3 regions of the Mesorhizobium sp. M8A.F.Ca.ET.165.01.1.1 genome follow, and region 3 is predicted to be linked to each of the others. Evidence: riboswitches for the same ligand, from Rfam matches in the RefSeq annotation. Region 3 holds a riboswitch; each other region holds the start of a gene.
What was found. A riboswitch is a leader RNA that binds a small molecule or an ion and turns the genes downstream of it on or off. The one in region 3 is predicted to bind cobalamin.
Positions count from the first base shown of each region.

Region 1: another riboswitch for cobalamin. It lies ahead of EN808_RS23640 (aromatic ring-hydroxylating dioxygenase subunit alpha); the one in region 3 lies ahead of EN808_RS09955 (CbtB domain-containing protein).
Region 2: another riboswitch for cobalamin. It lies ahead of bluB (5,6-dimethylbenzimidazole synthase); the one in region 3 lies ahead of EN808_RS09955 (CbtB domain-containing protein).

Region 1 is NZ_SRTH01000010.1:55,706-61,530, forward strand. Features, by position in the region: gene EN808_RS23615 (alpha-glucosidase) at 1-980, shown strand, start outside; gene ugpC (sn-glycerol-3-phosphate ABC transporter ATP-binding protein UgpC) at 1,010-2,122, shown strand; gene EN808_RS23625 (DUF680 domain-containing protein) at 2,202-2,450, opposite strand; gene EN808_RS23630 (DUF680 domain-containing protein) at 2,514-2,720, opposite strand; gene EN808_RS23635 (DUF680 domain-containing protein) at 2,794-2,994, opposite strand; cobalamin riboswitch at 3,488-3,690, shown strand; gene EN808_RS23640 (aromatic ring-hydroxylating dioxygenase subunit alpha) at 3,805-5,052, shown strand; gene EN808_RS23645 (hybrid-cluster NAD(P)-dependent oxidoreductase) at 5,130-5,825, shown strand, end outside.
Region 2 is NZ_SRTH01000004.1:448,383-454,207, forward strand. Features, by position in the region: gene ribB (3,4-dihydroxy-2-butanone-4-phosphate synthase) at 1-15, shown strand, start outside; gene EN808_RS15405 (MFS transporter) at 35-1,255, opposite strand; gene EN808_RS15410 (TetR/AcrR family transcriptional regulator) at 1,375-1,983, shown strand; gene EN808_RS15415 (hypothetical protein) at 2,073-3,056, shown strand; partial or broken gene bluB (5,6-dimethylbenzimidazole synthase) at 3,224-3,802, opposite strand; cobalamin riboswitch at 3,902-4,084, opposite strand; gene EN808_RS15425 (histone deacetylase family protein) at 4,263-5,189, shown strand; gene EN808_RS15430 (exodeoxyribonuclease VII small subunit) at 5,193-5,444, shown strand; gene EN808_RS15435 (DUF2277 domain-containing protein) at 5,538-5,804, shown strand.
Region 3 is NZ_SRTH01000003.1:137,214-143,038, reverse strand. Features, by position in the region: gene cobO (cob(I)yrinic acid a,c-diamide adenosyltransferase) at 1-442, opposite strand, end outside; gene cobU (bifunctional adenosylcobinamide kinase/adenosylcobinamide-phosphate guanylyltransferase) at 444-959, opposite strand; gene EN808_RS09960 (CbtA family protein) at 952-1,755, opposite strand; gene EN808_RS09955 (CbtB domain-containing protein) at 1,771-1,950, opposite strand; cobalamin riboswitch at 1,987-2,185, opposite strand; gene EN808_RS09950 (aromatic ring-hydroxylating dioxygenase subunit alpha) at 2,329-3,495, shown strand; gene EN808_RS09945 (MFS transporter) at 3,546-4,745, opposite strand; gene EN808_RS09940 (DUF1624 domain-containing protein) at 4,982-5,825, shown strand, end outside.

The DNA.
Region 1 (5,825 bases), on a different contig from region 3:
CGCCGCTGCCACCGGAAGAGCGCAACGACCAGACCGCGCCGGCGGTCAATCCCTACAACTACCAGGATCATATCTACGACAAGAGCCGGCCGGAGAACCTCGCCTTCCTCGAGCGTTTCCGGGCGCTGCTCGACGAGTATCCGGCGACCGCCGCGGTCGGCGAAGTCGGCGATTCGCAGCGCGGGCTGGACGTGGTCGCCGCCTATACAGCGGGCGGCAAGCGCGTGCATATGTGCTATTCCTTCGACTTCCTGGCGCCGGAAAAGATCAGCGCAGCCAAGGTCCGCTCGGTGCTGGAAGCTTTTGGCGAGGTGGCCAGCGACGGCTGGTCGTGCTGGGCGTTTTCCAACCATGACGTGATGCGCCCGGCCTCGCGCTGGGCCGCCGGCGAAACCGACCCGACCGCTTATCTCAAGGTTATCTCGGCATTGCTGATGTCGCTGCGCGGCTCGGTCTGCATCTACCAAGGCGAAGAACTCGGGCTCGGCGAGGCCGACCTGCGCTTCGAGGACCTGCAGGACCCCTACGGCATCCGCTTCTGGCCGGAATTCAAGGGCCGCGACGGCTGCCGCACACCCATGGTGTGGGACGGCAATGCCAGCAATGGCGGCTTCTCCCAGGCAAAGCCCTGGCTGCCGGTGCCGGCCAAGCACCTGTCACAGGCGGTCAACGTGCAGCAAGGTGACGAAACCTCGCTGCTTGAGCATTACCGGCGCTTTCTCGCCTTCCGCCGCGCCCATCCGGCATTGGCCAAGGGCGACATCAGCTTCATCGAAAGCCAGGGCGACACCGTCGCCTTCACCCGCCGGGCGGGCAATGAGGAGATCGTCTGCGTCTTCAATCTGGGCGCTGCGCCAGCGAAGGTTGACCTCGGCAACCGAACCCTGCAACCTTTGGCGGGACACGGATTTTCCGGGCAGGCAAGCACCGGTACGGTCGAACTCGGCGGTTACGGCGTCTGGTTCGGGCGCATAGGCTGAACATCTGAGGAACCACTGGGAGGAAATCAATGGCCGATGTCAATTTGAGACAAGTGAAGAAGTCCTACGGCAATCTCAACATTCTCCACGGCATCGACCTCGACATCAAATCGGGCGAATTCATCGTCTTCGTCGGCCCGTCGGGCTGCGGCAAGTCGACCTTGCTGCGCTCGATCGCCGGGCTTGAGGAAATCACCTCGGGCGAACTCAAGATCGACGGCCAGGTGGTCAACGACGTGCCGCCATCGAAGCGCGGCATCGCCATGGTGTTCCAGTCCTACGCGCTCTATCCGCACATGACAGTCTACGACAACATGGCCTTCTCGATGAAGATCGGCAAGGAAAGCAAAGCCGAGATCGACAAACGGGTGCGGCAGGCCGCCGAAATCCTGCAGCTGACCAAATATCTCGACCGCCTGCCCAAGGCGATGTCGGGCGGCCAGCGTCAGCGTGTCGCCATCGGCCGCGCCATCGTGCGCAATCCAAAAGTGTTCCTGTTCGACGAACCGCTGTCGAACCTTGACGCGGCACTGCGCGTCGCCACGCGTATCGAGATCGCCAAGCTCAAGGAATCGATGCCCAACACGACCATGATCTATGTCACCCACGACCAGGTCGAGGCGATGACGCTGGCCGACCGCATCGTGGTGCTGAAGGATGGCCACATCGAGCAGGTCGGCACGCCCATGGAGCTCTACAAGAACCCCGGCAACCTATTCGTCGCCCAGTTCATCGGCTCGCCGGCCATGAACATCCTGCCGGCCACGGTCGACAAGACGGGCAACCCGACCATCATCAGCCATGTCGGCGGCCGCAAGGCGACGGTGCCGATCGCGACGCCTCCCTCGGCAAAGGGAGCGGCGGTCAGCTTCGGCGTGCGGCCGGAAGATCTCGCGATCGCCAGTGGTGCGGACTATCTGTTCGAGGGGACGGTCGATTATGTCGAGCAACTCGGCGAGGTTCAGTTGGTCTATATCGACATCGGCCGTGCCGACCTGCCGCTGGTGACCAAGCTGCCGGGCAATGTCGAGGTCAAGCGCGGCTCGACGCTGCAGTTGACCGCCAATGCCGGCGACCTTCATATCTTCGATGCGGATGGACGGTCGTTCGCGCTGCACGAAGCGGAAGCAAAAGCCGCCTGAGGCCAGCCATGTCTCGACAACAAAAAAAGAGAGCAGCGGGCAGGCCCGCCGCTCTCTTTTTATACATCACGACGGCTGGTTAGTTGTTGCCGAAGAGATTGCGGTCTGCGCCGTGAGGGGCGGACTTCTGCACGTCGCCGGACGAGTTGAGCAGCTTGTAGATGGGTGAGTCGCTGTTGCGGACCGAACCCGTATGCGACGTATCGACATTGACGGTCGACGATGCAGTGGGCTGATTGGCGCCATTGGAGCCATAGTTGTCACTGCCGGCGAAAGCGCTGCCGGAGAGGGCCAGAACGGCGGCGGCAGCAATGAGGATCTTGTTCATTTCCAATACTCCTGATGTCTTGAATTCCACGAGCGGCGGGCAAGCCGCCACTCGCAACAGGCGTCAACGGCCGAAGAGGTTGCGATCGCTACCCGGCCGGGCAGGCGCCTCGGTGGCCGGAGCCGACTTGCCGATCGACGCGGTGTTCGCGTTGTCGGTCGACGTGACAGCCGCCTGGTTGGCACCGCTCGAACCGTAGTTGTCGCTGCCGGCAAAGGCGCTGCCGGAGAGGGCCAGGACGGCGGCGGCGGCAATGAGGATCTTGTTCATTTTAGGTACTCCTGAATTTGTGGCATCCACCCCGCGCGGCAGGGTCGCCCCGCCGCAGGCCGGGGATCGGCTGTTAGTTGTTGCCGAAGAGATTGTGGTCGGCGCCCTGGGCAGGCGTCTGAGCAGCCGGCTCCGACTTGCTGGTCGAAGCGGTGTACGAGCTGTCGACAGTGGCAGCGGGGGTGGCGGCGTTCGAACCGTAATGGTCGCTACCAGCGAAGGCGCTGCCGGAAATGGCCAGAAGGGCGGCGGCAGTGAGAACAATCTTTTTCATTTTGGGTACTCCAGTATTTTTCCGTCCGTCTAGCGGCGTGTCTTGGGATTAAAATCGCGTCGTTCGGACCGCCCCGATGTGGGAGAGCACCTCTGCTGTTTCCAATCACGAAGTTGTTCAGCGTGGACCATGACTCTACCACTTGAAATTGTACCAGCGATTTCCACATCGGTTATTTTCTGTCGTTATATCAACCAGTTAGCTAAAAATGACACCCCGATCACCAACTGTATCGGAGGCTCGGCGTTCACACCGTCCTGCACGCACCGTCAACAGAAACGAACCGTTCGGTTCGATTTTAGAATCTGCTAATAGTCACTTTTTGAAACTGTTAACCCTTTTGCCCCCGGCAAAGGGGGCGAAAACGGCGCCTGCGCGCCAGGCGACAGAATGCGATTCCAACGCCTACGACCCTGTCATGACGATCCAGCATGCGTGTCGCGCCGCATGGATGCGATGTCGCTTTCGTGCCGATGTCGCAAAGCCTGTCGTGATTAGATCAGGCATCTCAGGTGCCGCTGCGTGACGACGGAGCGGAGAATTGGGAAGCCGGTCAGATTCCGGCGCTGCCCCCGCAACGGTGGTGGAGTTCAAGTCGCAACGGGAGACCACTGGGCGAAAGCCTGGGAAGGTGTCGCGATGGTCCGCAAGGACGACTCCAGAGCCCGGAAACCAGCCCGAGATCGCTAGAACTCGACTGATCGCGGTGGGCGGTCAAGAGGCGGATGGTGTTTGTCCGGCTTTGCGCCGATCTGCGTCCAGTCCTTCCTCAATCACCACCAGTTCAGTCCTTGAAAATGAGGACAGGACATGGACGCGCGCAACGACATGCTGAGGCTCTTGAACAGCCGCAGACAAGGCTTTTCGCTGGAACAGCCTTTTTACACCGACCCGGACTACTTCAAGCTCGACATGGAGCTGATCTGGTATCGCGACTGGCTGTTCATCGGCCATGATTGCGAATTGCCCAAGCCGGGCAGCTTCATCACCGTGCAGGTCGGCGACTATCCTATCGTGCTGGTGCGCGATCAGCAGGGCAAGATCAACGCCTTCCACAATTCCTGCCGCCATCGTGGCAGCCGCGTCTGCAACAGCGACAAGGGCATGGCCGCCAAACTGGTCTGTCCCTATCACCAGTGGACCTATGAGCTGGACGGGCGTCTGCTGTTCGCCCGCCAGATGGCCGAGGGGTTCGACAAGAGCCAGTTCGGGCTGAAGCCGGTCGCCTGCGAAAGCGTCGCCGGCTATGTCTTCATCTGCCTAGCCAAGGAGCCGGCCGACTTCGCGCCGATGCGGGCAATGATCGAGCCCTATCTCAAGCCGCACCGGCTGAGCGAGGCCAAGATCGCCTTCGAGAGCACGATCATCGAGAAGGGCAATTGGAAGCTGGTTTGGGAAAACAACCGCGAATGCTATCATTGCGCGGGCAATCATCCCGAACTGTGCAGGACCTTCCCGGAAGCACCGACCGTGACCGGCGTGCAAGGCGCCGACAGCGATCCGGAGATGCTGGCGCACTGGGCGAAGTGCGAAGCTGTTGGCCTGCCCAGCAAATTCCGCATCGACCCGGCCGGGCAATACCGCGCCACCCGCGCGCCGCTGCTGCGCGATGCCCAGAGCTACACGATGACCGGCAAGCGGGCGGTGAGGAAGGACCTGTCCGACAGCGTTTCGGCCGACCGCATCGGCACGCTGATGCACTATCACTACCCGACGACCTGGAACCACATCCTCGTTGATCATGCCGTCACCTTCCGCGTGCTGCCGGTCAGCGCAACCGAAACGGCGGTGACGACGAAGTGGTTGGTGCACAAGGACGCCGTCGAGGGTGTCGACTACGATCTCGCCGAACTCACCCATGTCTGGACCGAGACCAACGACCAGGATCGCCGCATCGTCGAGGAGAACGCTTTCGGTATCCTGTCGCCGGCCTATGAACCCGGCCCGTATTCGGAGCTGCATGAAGGCGGCGTCATCCAGTTCGTCGACTGGTATGCCCGCTTCATCGGTCCGCGCCTGGCCGAAGGCGGGCGGCCGGCGCTGCGCAGCGTCGCCTAGCGCATGTCACCCAAAAGTGTGCAGCGGTTTTGGGATCACGACATGCGCAAAATGAAAGGTATGCAGGGATGAATGCGATGACCGACCTTGGCCTCTATCGCCATCTCGACCAGATGGCGCCCTGGAACGACAGACTGCAGGTGCTGGAAGTGACCGGTGTCAGCGATGAGGCGCCCGACGTCAAGACCTTCACCTTCCGGTCCGACAACCAGACCTGGTTCCGCTACAAGCCGGGCCAGTTCGTGACGCTGGAGCTGCCGACGCCAGATGGGCCGCTGATGCGCACCTACACGCTGTCGTCGTCGCCGTCGCGGCCGTTCTCGATCGCGGTGACGGTGAAGGCGCAGGCGGGCAGCATCGGCACACGCTGGATGTTCGATCACCTGGCGCCCGGCTCGCACGTCAAGGCCTATGGACCGGGCGGCGACTTTTCACTGCACAGCCATCCGGCGGCGAAATATCTGTTCGTCTCGGCCGGCTCCGGCGTGACGCCGATGATGTCGATGCTGCGCTGGCTGAACGACTGTGCGCCATGGACCGATGTCGGTTTCGTCAACTGCGCGCGGCGCCCGGAAGAAATCATCTTCCGCAAGGAACTCGAACTGCTCGGGGGCCACATGCCTGGCCTGTCGCTCGGCTTCATGATCGAGGAACGGTCGAGCCGCGAGGGCTGGTACGGCCATATGGGCCGCATCGACGCCATCCGGCTGCCGCTCCTGGCACCCGATTTCCGCGAACGCGAAATCTTCTGCTGTGGGCCCGATCCCTTCATG
Region 2 (5,825 bases), on a different contig from region 3:
ACCGAGATTATCTGAGCTCAACAAACCCTGGCGGTCATTCGGCAGGGATTGCCGCCTCGCATCCTTCCAACTCGCATTCGTGGGTGGCGAGGCTGCGCTGGCCGAGCAGCACCGTAACCAATGCGATAACGCCTGATGCAACCGAAACCCAGAACCCGTTCTGGGCGCCGAACGCATCCACCACCGCGCCGGCGGCGAAGGAACCGAGCGCCATACCGATGCCGATGCCGGTCATCACCCAGGTGATGCCTTCGGTCAGCATCGCTTCCGGCACATGCCGTTCGATCAGGCCGAAGGCGGTGATGAAGGTCGGCGAGATCGCCACGCCGCTGATGAACACGGTCAGCGCCAGCAGCGGCACCGTACCGGCGGTGAGCGGCAAAAGCGTGCCAAGCGCGACCAGGGCGACCGCGATTGCCAACTGGCGTTGCAGCGGTGCTTGCAGGTTGAGGGCGCCGACGATGATGCCGAGCACGAACGATCCTAGCGCATAGACGCCGATGACAAGGCTGGCGGCGCCCGGCTGGCCGAATTCCCCAGTGATGGCCACGGTGCTCACCTCCGTCGTCGCGAAGGTCGCGCCGATGAAAATCAGGGCAAGGGTGATGATCTGCACCGGCCGCAGCCTTATTGCCGAGCCGCTCGTGGCACGGTCCACCGGCCGCACCTGCGGTTCGGTCGAGCGCTGCAGGATGAAGGCCGTCGAACCGATGGCGAGGAGCACGGTGCTGACCAGCACGCCGGCTTCGGGAAAGAGACCCGCACTGAGCCCCACCGACAGCGACGCGCCGGCGATATAGACCAGCTCGTCCGCCGCCGATTCGAAGGCGAAAGCGGTGTTCATCTGCGGCCGTCCTCGGAAAATCTCGGTCCAGCGGGCGCGCACCATTGCCGGCATGCTGGGCATGGCTGCGGCCGCCAGTGTCGAGACGAACAGCGTCCAGACCGGCCAATCCTGATTGGCTGCCGCGATGAGAACCGCGAAGGCAATCACGGTGATGATGGTGGTGGGGACCACGATGCGTGTCTGGCCCAGACGGTCCACCAGCCTTGATATTTGCGGCGCCACGAAAGCGTTGCCCAGCGCGAAAGTCGCCGAGACCGCGCCGGCCAGCCAGTATTCGCCACGCGTTTGAGACAGCATCGCGACGATGCCGATCGGTGCCATGGCGATCGGCAGGCGCGCCAGGAAGCCGGCGGCCGCAAAGCCTTTGGTTCCGGGGGCTCGAAAGATTTCCGAATAGGGGTTTTGCATGGCTGGTTCCTCGACAAAGGATGATGCGACAATTACATACGATGCGTATGAATGTCAGATAGTTCATACGTAGCGTATGTCAATTGGCATACGAGACGTATGTGGATAGGTCCAGAACCATGCACAGACCCCGCAAGGAGATGATTGCCGAGACGCGAGCCAAGCTGATCACGGCGGCCCGCCAGGCTTTCGGCACCATTGGCTACGCCGAAGCGTCGATGGACGATTTCACCGCATCGGCCGGGCTGACGCGCGGCGCCCTCTATCATCATTTCGGCGACAAGAAGGGACTGCTGCAGGCGGTTATCGCCGAAATCGACGCGGAAATGGCTGCACGGGTTAATGAGGTCGCGGCGAGGGCGCCGACCCGCTGGCAGCATTTCGTCGACGAATGCACGACCTACATCGAAATGGCGCTGGAGCCGGAAATCCAGCGCATCATGTTCCGGGACGGTCCGGCCGTGCTGGGAGACCCGGCGCAATGGTCGAATGCCAATGCCTGCGTCGGTTCAATGACCGATCATCTGACGGCGCTGCAACAGGAGGGGATGGTGGTGCCGGGCGTCGATCCCGAAACGGCGGCGCGATTGATCAACGGTGCGAGCAGTCAGGCCGCACAGCGGATCGCCAACTCGAACGATCCCGAAGCGACGTCGAGGAAGGTGGTGGCCGCATTCAAGCAACTGCTCGAAGGCCTGCTCGAGAAACCGGAAGCGCGGTCAAACTGAGCCGCCGCGGCGCTTCCGCCACCGCCTGCAATTGACAATAGCCGGTTTGGGCGCATCCTCCCCAGCCATCTCTGAGGGGAGAATCGGGCATGTGGGATTTCGATATCGGCAGGTCGGTGTCCATCATGATGCGGACCTGGCCTTTCATTGTCTTTCGCATGATCGTCTATTTCGGCATCACGCTGGCCTACATCATGGCCACCGGCACCGGTGCCTCGGTCGGCTACGGCGTCGGCCATATCTCCACCGATCCGGACGGACCGTTGTCCTTTGCCCTTTGGGGCGGTGTGGTCGGTTTCGGCGTCGTCTCGATCGCTGTCTACTGGCTGCGCGAATACATCCTCTACGTCGTCAAGGCCGGCCATATCGCCGTCATGGTGCATCTCATCGACGGGCATGACGTTCCCGACGGCCAGAACCAGATCGCCTACGCGAAAGAGGTTGTGACCGAGCGCTTTGCCGAGGCGAACATCCTTTTCGTCGTCGACCAGTTGGTCAAGGGCGCCATCCGCGCCATCACCGGCCTGCTGGGTGGCATCGCGGCCTTCCTGCCCATCCCAGGCCTGAGCGGCCTGGTCTCGTTCCTCAACACGGTGATCCGGCTATCGCTGACCTATGTCGACGAGATCATTCTCGGCTACAACATCCGCATCAATTCGTCCTCGCCGTTCGAGACGGCGCGCCAAGGCGTGGTGCTCTACGCCCAGAACGGCAAGACCATGGTCAAGAACGCCGTCTGGCTGGCGGTCATCATGTGGGGCGTGTCTTTCGTGATTTTCCTGCTGATGCTGGCTCCGGCAGCCGCCATTCTTTATGTCATGCCCGGGCAACTCGCCGGCTGGGCTTTCGTGCTCGCCATCGTCTTTGCCTGGGCTTTCAAGGCGGCCTTCATCGAGCCATTCGCCATTGCCTGCCTGATGCAGGTCTATTTCAGGACCATCGAGGGCCAGGTGCCTGATCCGGCCTGGGACGCCAGGCTGGCCGAAGCCTCATCGAAGTTCCGGGAACTCAAGGACAAGGCGCTGTCCACCTTCGGCGGCTCGCGCTGGGGCACGGCCGGCGCGACGCGCTGATCGGCGGGGCTGGCGGGCGCACCTGCGACGGTGTCGAGGCGCGCCACCGCCGATTTGAGCGGTGCCTCACCCTGGCCGCAAAACGTCTCGCTCATGATCAGGTCGGGCAGCGGCAGGCGTCGGCCCCAGCCATGTGTTTCGAGGTCGGGTTTCGGCGCGAACTCCGAGACACGACCGACGCAGAGATAGGCGACCGGCGTCACGTGGTCGGGGACAGACAGCAGGCTTTTCAGCGCTTGCGCCTCGATGATGCTGACCCAGCCGACGCCAACACCCTCGGTGCGTGCCGCCAGCCAGAAATTCTGCACCGCGCAGACCGTGCTGTAGAGGTCCATTTCCGGGTTGTGCCAGCGCCCCAGCGGCGAGCCTTTCGAGCGCTCGCGGTCGCAGGTGATACAGATGTTGAATGCGCTTTCGCAAATGCCTTCAAGCTTGAGCTTGCGGTAGAGCGCCTGCCGGTCTGCCTCGATTGCCGGCAGTTCCTGCTCACGCGCGGCAAGGAACAGGTCGCGCACCTCCGCCCGTCGCTTGGCATCGCGGATGACGATGAAGTTCCAGGGTTGCATGAAGCCGACCGATGGCGCGTGGTGGGCGGCAAGCAGCAGCCGCGCCAGCACTGCATCGTCGATCGCCTCCGATGTAAAATGGCTGCGGACGTCGCGCCGCGTGAACATGGCGCGATAAACCGCGTCACGCGCTATCTGATCAAATCCATCGCCCATTGGAGCGGTCATGGCTTCCGGCATCGCTTGTCCCCTTGCGATTGCAGCAGTTCAAATTCTCAGAGCGAACTTTGCGCGTCCAAGAGGACCCACATCGCTCTGATGTCATCCGCCTGACCATGCGGATGACGATGCCTGCCAGGCCGGTCTTCTGGCTCGGGATCAACCCGCGTCCGGTGCCTTCCCGTCATCGACAGTGGCATTTACCGGCGCGGTCCCCCTTACAGCGTTGGGCACGCCACGGAATTTAACCGTGTTCCCGATTCTCCCGCCGGAGCATTTGCAGCCAAGTGAAATCATTTGGCGTCGCAGAATGCGGCTAAAACAAACAGACCGGCAGGCACCAGGCAGTGGCGGCAACCTTACGCCGAAGCCCCGGCGGCGCCAATCCCCGCAGCGACGCCAATGGACGCAGGCGTGATTTTCCCCAGCGATCAAGCCGCCACGCATGGCCATTACGGCGTCGGGGCACTAGATAGGGGAGATGGCTACCCGTCTCTACACGCACCCCATCTTTCTCGAACACGTCACCCCGCCGGGCCACCCCGAGCGGCCCGACCGCCTGCGCGCCATCGAGCGCGTGCTCGACGACGAAGCTTTTGCCGCGCTCGACCGCGTCGAGGCTCCGCAAGGCGACGAGGCGACGATCCTCTACGCGCATCCCGCCGATTTCGTCGCGCGTGTCCGCGCCGCCATCCCCGACGAAGGCATTGCCCACATCGACGCCGATACCACCGCCAGCCCGAAGAGCTGGCAGGCCGCGATCACGGCGATCGGCGCCGCCAACGCCGCCGTCGACGATGTCTTTGCGGGGCGGGCCGACAATGTCTTCGTCGCCGCCCGTCCGCCCGGCCACCATGCCGAAAAGACCACGGCAATGGGCTTCTGCTTCTTCAACACGGCGGCGATCGCTGCCCGCTATGCGCAGAAGAGGCACGGCGCCGAGCGTGTCGCCGTCGTCGACTGGGACGTGCATCACGGCAACGGCACGCAGGATATTTTCTGGGACGATCCGTCGGTGCTCTATTGCTCGACGCACCAGATGCCGTTGTACCCAGGCACCGGGGCGAAGAACGAGACCGGTGCCGGCAACATCGTCAACGCGCCGCTGGCGCCACAGACCGGCAGCGAGGTGTTTCGCGATGCCTTCCTGTCGCGCGTGCTGCCATCGCTCGACAATTTCGCCCCCGACCTGATCATCATTTCGGCCGGCTTCGACGCGCACCACCGCGACCCGCTGGCCGAGATCAATCTGACCGAGGACGATTTCGACTGGGCGACCGGCCAACTGATGCAGCGCGCCGCACGCCACGGCGGCAACCGGCTCGTCAGCCTGCTCGAGGGTGGCTACGATCTGCAAGGATTGGCATTTTCGGTCGCCGCCCATGTCGGGCGACTGATGAAAGGATGAATGATGAGCGGTGAGATCAACGAAGACGTCAAGGCGATGAGCTTCGAACAGGCACTCGACGCGCTGGAGAAGATCGTCGATGATCTGGAGCGCGGCGACGTGCCGCTCGACCAGTCGATCCGGATCTACGAGCGCGGCGAGGCGCTGAAGGCGCATTGCGACCGCTTGCTGAAGGCAGCCGAGGACAAGGTCGAGAAGATCAGGCTGTCGCGCGATGGCAAGCCGGTTGGAACCGAGCCGCTCGACGCGGACTAAGGCGCCCTCGCAGTCTTACCGATTTTTGGACACGATCATGATTGAGGATACAGTTCGTCCCGATTGAAACGGACAAGAGGAGGTTTGGAAACGATGTGCAGAAACATCAAGACCCTGTTCAATTTTGATCCGCCGGCAACCAACGACGAAGTCCGCGACGCGGCACTCCAGTTTGTCCGCAAGCTGAGTGGAACGACGCGGCCGTCGAAACAGAACCAGCATGCGTTCGATCATGCTGTCGAAGCCATCGCGGCATCGGCACGCGAATTGCTTGATTCCCTCGAAACCCACCAGCATCCGCGCAATCGCGAAGAGGTGGCGGCCAAACTAAGAGCAAAGGCCGCGATCCGCTTTGCCTGATGCGGCTGATGCAGCCACCGA
Region 3 (5,825 bases):
AATCGTAGCGCAGCGCGATGTTGAGTTCATCGAGCACGACAAGGCTGATCGAGGGGTCGCCAATCAATTCCACGGCCTTGGCCCAGGCGGCTTCGGCGGCCGCGATGTCGCGCTTCAGATCCTGCGTTTCCCAGGTGAACCCCTCGCCCATCGCATGCCAGACGATCCGGTCGCCGAAGGCGGCGAAAGCGTCCTTCTCGCCGGTGTGCCATTTGCCCTTGATGAACTGGACGACGCCGACGCGCTTGCCGTAGCCGAGCATCCGCAGTGCGAGACCGAAGGCGGCCGTGGTCTTGCCCTTGCCGGGGCCGGTGTTGACGATCAGCAACCCCTTCTCGATCGTCTTGCCCGCGACCTCGGCGTCCTGCACCGCCTTGCGCTTGGCCATCTTGGCGCGATGGCGTTCTTCATCCCGGTCTTTGGAGCCCTTGTCTTCGGTCATTTCATTTCACCTTGAGCGGTAGCCCCGCCACCATCAGGAGCACCGTATCGGCGACCGCGGCGACCCGCTGGTTGAGCCGACCGGCGTCGTCGCGAAAACGCCGCCCCAGCGCATTGTCGGGCACGATGCCTTGCCCGACCTCGTTCGACACCACGAACCACGGCCCGCGCGGCCGCGACAGAACGTCCGCCAGCCGTCGGCACGCGGCCTCGACGTCGTGATCCGCCAGCATGTGATTGGTCAGCCACAGCGTCAGGCAGTCGACAAGCACCGGCTGATCATCCGGCAACGCCTCCAGGGCTTCGGCAAGGTCGAGTGGCGCGTCGATGGTCGACCAGCCCTCGCCGCGCCGCGAGCGGTGCAGCGCGATGCGTTCATGCATCTCGTCGTCATAGGCTTGCGCCGTGGCGATATAGGCCCATGGCGAGGGCAACGCCGCCACCAGGGTTTCTGCGTGCGCGCTCTTGCCGGAGCGCGCACCACCGATGATGAAGGTCAGCTTGCCCAGATCAGGCAAAGCTGTCGCGCAGGCTGGTCGCCGTGCCGGTGAAGCGCCCGCGAACCACGCCAACGACCGCGCCGAGCACCAGCCAGAACACCAGATTTGTCACCGTCACCGCCACCACGAACTGATGGTGCAGGCCTTCCGGGATCGGTGTCTCGAAGCTGTCGGGCTGCGGCGCGCCGACAATGTGCGGCGCGACGATCAGCAAGACCGCGAGGATGGTCAACGGCAGCGATCTGCGAAACACGATCAGGCCAAGGCCGATAGCGGTTGCCGCCACCGTTGCCGACCACCAGATCTGGCGCGGCAGGAGATCGGCCGCCGGCATTGCAGGCAGCTCCGGCTGCAGGCCGAGGCCAGGCGCCAGTGTGAACACGGCAAAGCCGGCCAGACCCCAGAAAACGCCCTGGCGCCAGTTGCCGACGCCGCCTGCGAATTCCGAAACCGCGACCAGGACCAATGCGAAGCCGATGCCGGTGACGATATTGGCAAGCACGCTGAAGGCGAAACGCTCTAAGCCGTCGGCCGGCGCCCAGCCTTCATCCTCCGCTACCGGAGCAGCTGCTTCCGCTGCCGGCGCGGCGGAACTCATGGCATTGCCTGCCGGAGCGGCCGTGCTCACGGCGCCGGTATCGGTTGCCGCGGGTGCCGCGCCATGGTCGTGATGATGGCCGCCGCCTGCCTTTTCGTAGACTTCCGCTTTCAGGATCAGCGGAACGGTCGCATAGGCCTGCATGCAGGCAAGAACGACACCGGCCACGAGCCCCGCGATCGCCGCGACGAACACGACGTTGCGAAAAAGGTTCATGATGTCAGATCCCAGTTAGTGGCAGGGAAACGCCATCGAGTGGCGATAATCGTGGGCGGCGTTGTGGACCGCATCGATGTGCGAGAAGCCGACAAAGCCGACAACGAAAATGCCGAGCAGCGCGGCGAGCGCGAGCTGCATGAAGCGCGACTGCGAGGAGACGGAGGCGCCGAGGGAGACGGTAGCAGTGGTCATTTCCAGTCCTTTCGCCCTCCACCCGAGGGCATAGAAGTCAGTCTTTTCGCCGCCGGCAGGTCTCCTGGCTCGCGGATAAGCGCCCTTCCCCACCTTCCCGAAGAAAAATCTTCAGTGGCATATGGAGAGGACTACCGCACACAGTTGCGGGGGCAGCCACGGCATTGGGCGAAACCTCGCCCGCACCGCATTCCCTCTTGGCTCCCAAAAAGGAACCGACGACGTTGGTGACTATAGGGAAATTCGCCGCGCGCGGCAAACCAAATTCCGACAGCCGCCAGCGCAGGAGCGTCGTATCGGCAAAGCCGCTCCCATCCCGTCCTGATTGACAAACTTCATGGCCGGGTGTCGGCTGGCAAGCCTCACAGGAAGCCAGCCATGCAGCCCAATGCCAGCGAGCGCGATCCTTATAACGGGCTGACCCGTACCGAGCCGACGCTGCCCTCATCGGCATATTGGGACCAGGAGAGCTATAAGCGTGATCTCGACGCCATCTGGTACAGAGACTGGCTGCTCGTCTGCCGCGAGGCCGATCTGGCGCAGCCGCTAGCCTTCCGCCGATTCCGCATCGGCACGCAGGACATCCTCGTGCTGCGCGACGACACAGGTGAGCTGCGCGCCTTCCACAACACCTGCCGCCATCGCGGCTCGCAGCTTTGCCAGGAGAGCGAGGGCCGCCTGAAAGCGCGGCTGATAACCTGCCCGTATCACGCCTGGTCCTACTCGCTGCGCGGCGAGCTGGTGCGCGTGCCGTCGAAATCGCTGCCTGACGGCTTCGACAAGGCCGATCACCCGCTTTATCGCGTCGCGCTCTCGGTGTGGCGCGGCTTCGTCTTCGTCAATCTTGCTGAAGATGCCGCCGGCTCGGCGCAATCCTCCTTCGATCCCGCGTCCGGCAACCTCGGCAACTGGCCGCTCGAAACGCTGGTCTCAGGCCATGTGCTGCGCAAGGTCATGAACTGCAACTGGAAGATCTTTTGGGAAAACTTCAACGAGTGCCTGCACTGTCCGGGCGTCCACAAGGACCTGTCGCGGCTGGTGCCGATCTATGGCCGCGGCCTGATGAGCCGGCATGACGATCCCGAATGGCTCCGCCACGCCGACAATGACGCGCCGGAATTTTCCGGCGGCTTGCGCGCAGGCGCCCAGACCTGGTCGCGCGACGGCCAGACGCACGGGCCGGTCTTCTCAGGGCTGAAGCCGGCGGAACGCAGCGCCGGCCAGACCTATGCCACCAGCCTGCCCTCGATGTTCATCGTCGGCCATGTCGACTATGTCAGGACCGTGCGCCTGGTGCCGCTCGGTCCCGAACAGACGGAGCTTGTCGCGGAGTGGCTGTTCGCGCCCGAGGCCCTCGCCGAGACCGATATCGACAACATCATCACCTTTGGCACACAGGTGCTGGAGGAGGACGCCGCCATCTGCGAGGTCAACCAGAAGGGCTTGCGCTCGATGCGCCACACAGCCGGCGTGCTGATGCCCGAGGAATATGATCTGCACCGCTTCCACAATTGGGTGCGCGAGCGCCATGCGGCGGTGACATGAGGGTATGTCGAGATTCAGGTCAGGCCGGCATCACCTGAATATCGACATACCTACAGGGACTTCGGCAGGTAGCGCCAGGTCATGAAGCCGCAAAACGCCGCCAGCAGGCTGAGGGTGACGAACACCGATCCCAGGCCGAAGAACGCCAGCACCACCGAATAGACCAGCGGCGGCGTCAGTTCGGAAAAATCGAGATAGGTGCGGTAGACCGCCGCCATCTGCGCCCGCTCATAGGAGCGTACCGAGCGCATGAAGGCGGTCGAACCCAGGGCGTCGAGCGCGATGGTGAAGAAGGCGCCGCACAACAGGAAGGCGCCGGTCAGCAACGGTGCTGTCGCTCCGATCGTGCCGGCGGCCAGCAGCGATGCCGACATGGCGAAATAGGCAAACGTCATGGTGCGCCGGCCGCCAAAGCGCTTTCCTGCCTTGCCCCAGAAGATAGCCATGAACAAAAGCGCGTTGCCGGCCGAGACCAGCAGGCCGCCGGCGATATCGCCCTGCCCGGTGATGACCATGAACAGCGGCCCATAGACGAAGAATGTCGTCCAGAAGCAGGAGCGGCCGAAGGCGATCAGCCAGGCGAGTCTGAGCCTCGGCTGCGCCACGAAGCGGCCGATATTGGCGAGCGGATTGGCCGGCCGCGTCTTACCCGGGCGGATCGACGGGTTGTCACCCAGCCGGTAGGTCCAGAACAGCGCCAGCAAGGCCAGGGCGAACACCGCCACCGCACCATGCGCGGCATAGATGCCGAAATGCGCGTAAAGAAAGATGCCGAGCGTCGGCCCACAGGTCCAGGCAACCATCGACCACGCCATGCGCAGCGATTCGGCCTGCATGAAGTCGGTCTTGCGGATGTGGTCCATGATGTAGAGGTTGAGCGTGATCGACAGCGCGCTGGCGCCCATGACGCGGCACAGCATGCCGGCCAGTTGCCCGGCGAGCGTATGGGAAACGAAGAACAGCGAGCCTATGGCAAGCAGGCAGGCGCCGGCGGTGTACACCCACCGCCGCGCGAAGCGGCGGATCAGCATCGGCATGAACAGGGTCACCGACAGGCCGAGCAGCGACACGACGGTGTAGAGGATCGAGACGACCTGCTCGTTGTGCAGGATTTCGTAGGCCTGGATCGGGATGACGCTCGACACCATGGCGCGGGCGAAGGATTCGACCGCGTAGAGCGAGGCGAAGGTGCGCGCGTCCGCGGCCTTGAGGGCCGGAAGCCAGATCGGATGGCGCACATGGGTGGACATTGCTTCCCCAAACAGAATCGCGGCGCCGAATCTGGCGCGGACATTTCAGGCCCATTAAGAGGAAACCGACGCACACCCGGCAAAAAGCGAAGCCGGTCAAAGGCTTTCCCGCGCTGGCCCAAACCCGGCGGCTGGCGCGGGCTCCGCCGCGCGGTCCGGGCCAGGGCGACCGGTCTTCTTCTATCCGGTGCAACCGTGATAGTCGTCTTGGAGGGGCTGAATCAGATCACGAGACCATGAGCATCAACACGCCGACCGCACCCGTTCCGGAGCCATCGAAGCGAATCGTCGCCATCGACATCGTGCGCGGCATCGCGTTGATCGCGATGGCGAGCTACCACTTCACCTGGGACCTGGAATTCTTCGGTTACACCGACCCTGGTCTCACCGCCTTCGGCTGGTGGAAGATCTACGCCCGCTGCATCGCTTCGACCTTCCTGTTCCTGGTGGGCGTCAGCCTCTATCTCGCCCATGGCCGACAGATCCGCTGGAACGGTTTCTGGAAGCGGGCCGCCATGGTCGCCGGCGCGGCGGTCGCCATCTCGGTCGTCACCCGCATCGCCACGCCCGACGGGTTCATCTTCTTCGGCATCCTGCACGAGATCGCGCTGGCGAGCCTGCTTGGCCTCGCCTTCCTGCGCCTGCCGGCGCTGCTGACGCTTGTCGTCGCCGCGCTCGTCATCGCGGCGCCAGCCTACCTGCGCTTCGAGGCCCTCGATCATCCGTGGCTGTGGTGGATCGGCCTGTCGGCGATCAATCCGCGCTCCAACGACTATGTGCCGCTGTTTCCATGGTTCGGCGCCGTGCTTCTCGGCCTCGGGGCGGCGAAACTCGCTTCCGCTTCCGGTATACGGGCACGTCTGGCGAGCCGCGTGCCAGGCCGCTGGGCCAATCCTCTGGTCTTCATCGGCCGCCACAGCCTGGCCTTCTACCTGATCCACCAGCCGCTGCTGATCGGTTGCGTCTGGCTGTTCTCGCAAGTGATGCCCGCGCAGGTCGACCCCCCGCGGGTCAATTTCCTGAAAACCTGCCAGCGCTCGTGCGAGCAGATGCGCAACGCAACCTTCTGTTCGAGCTATT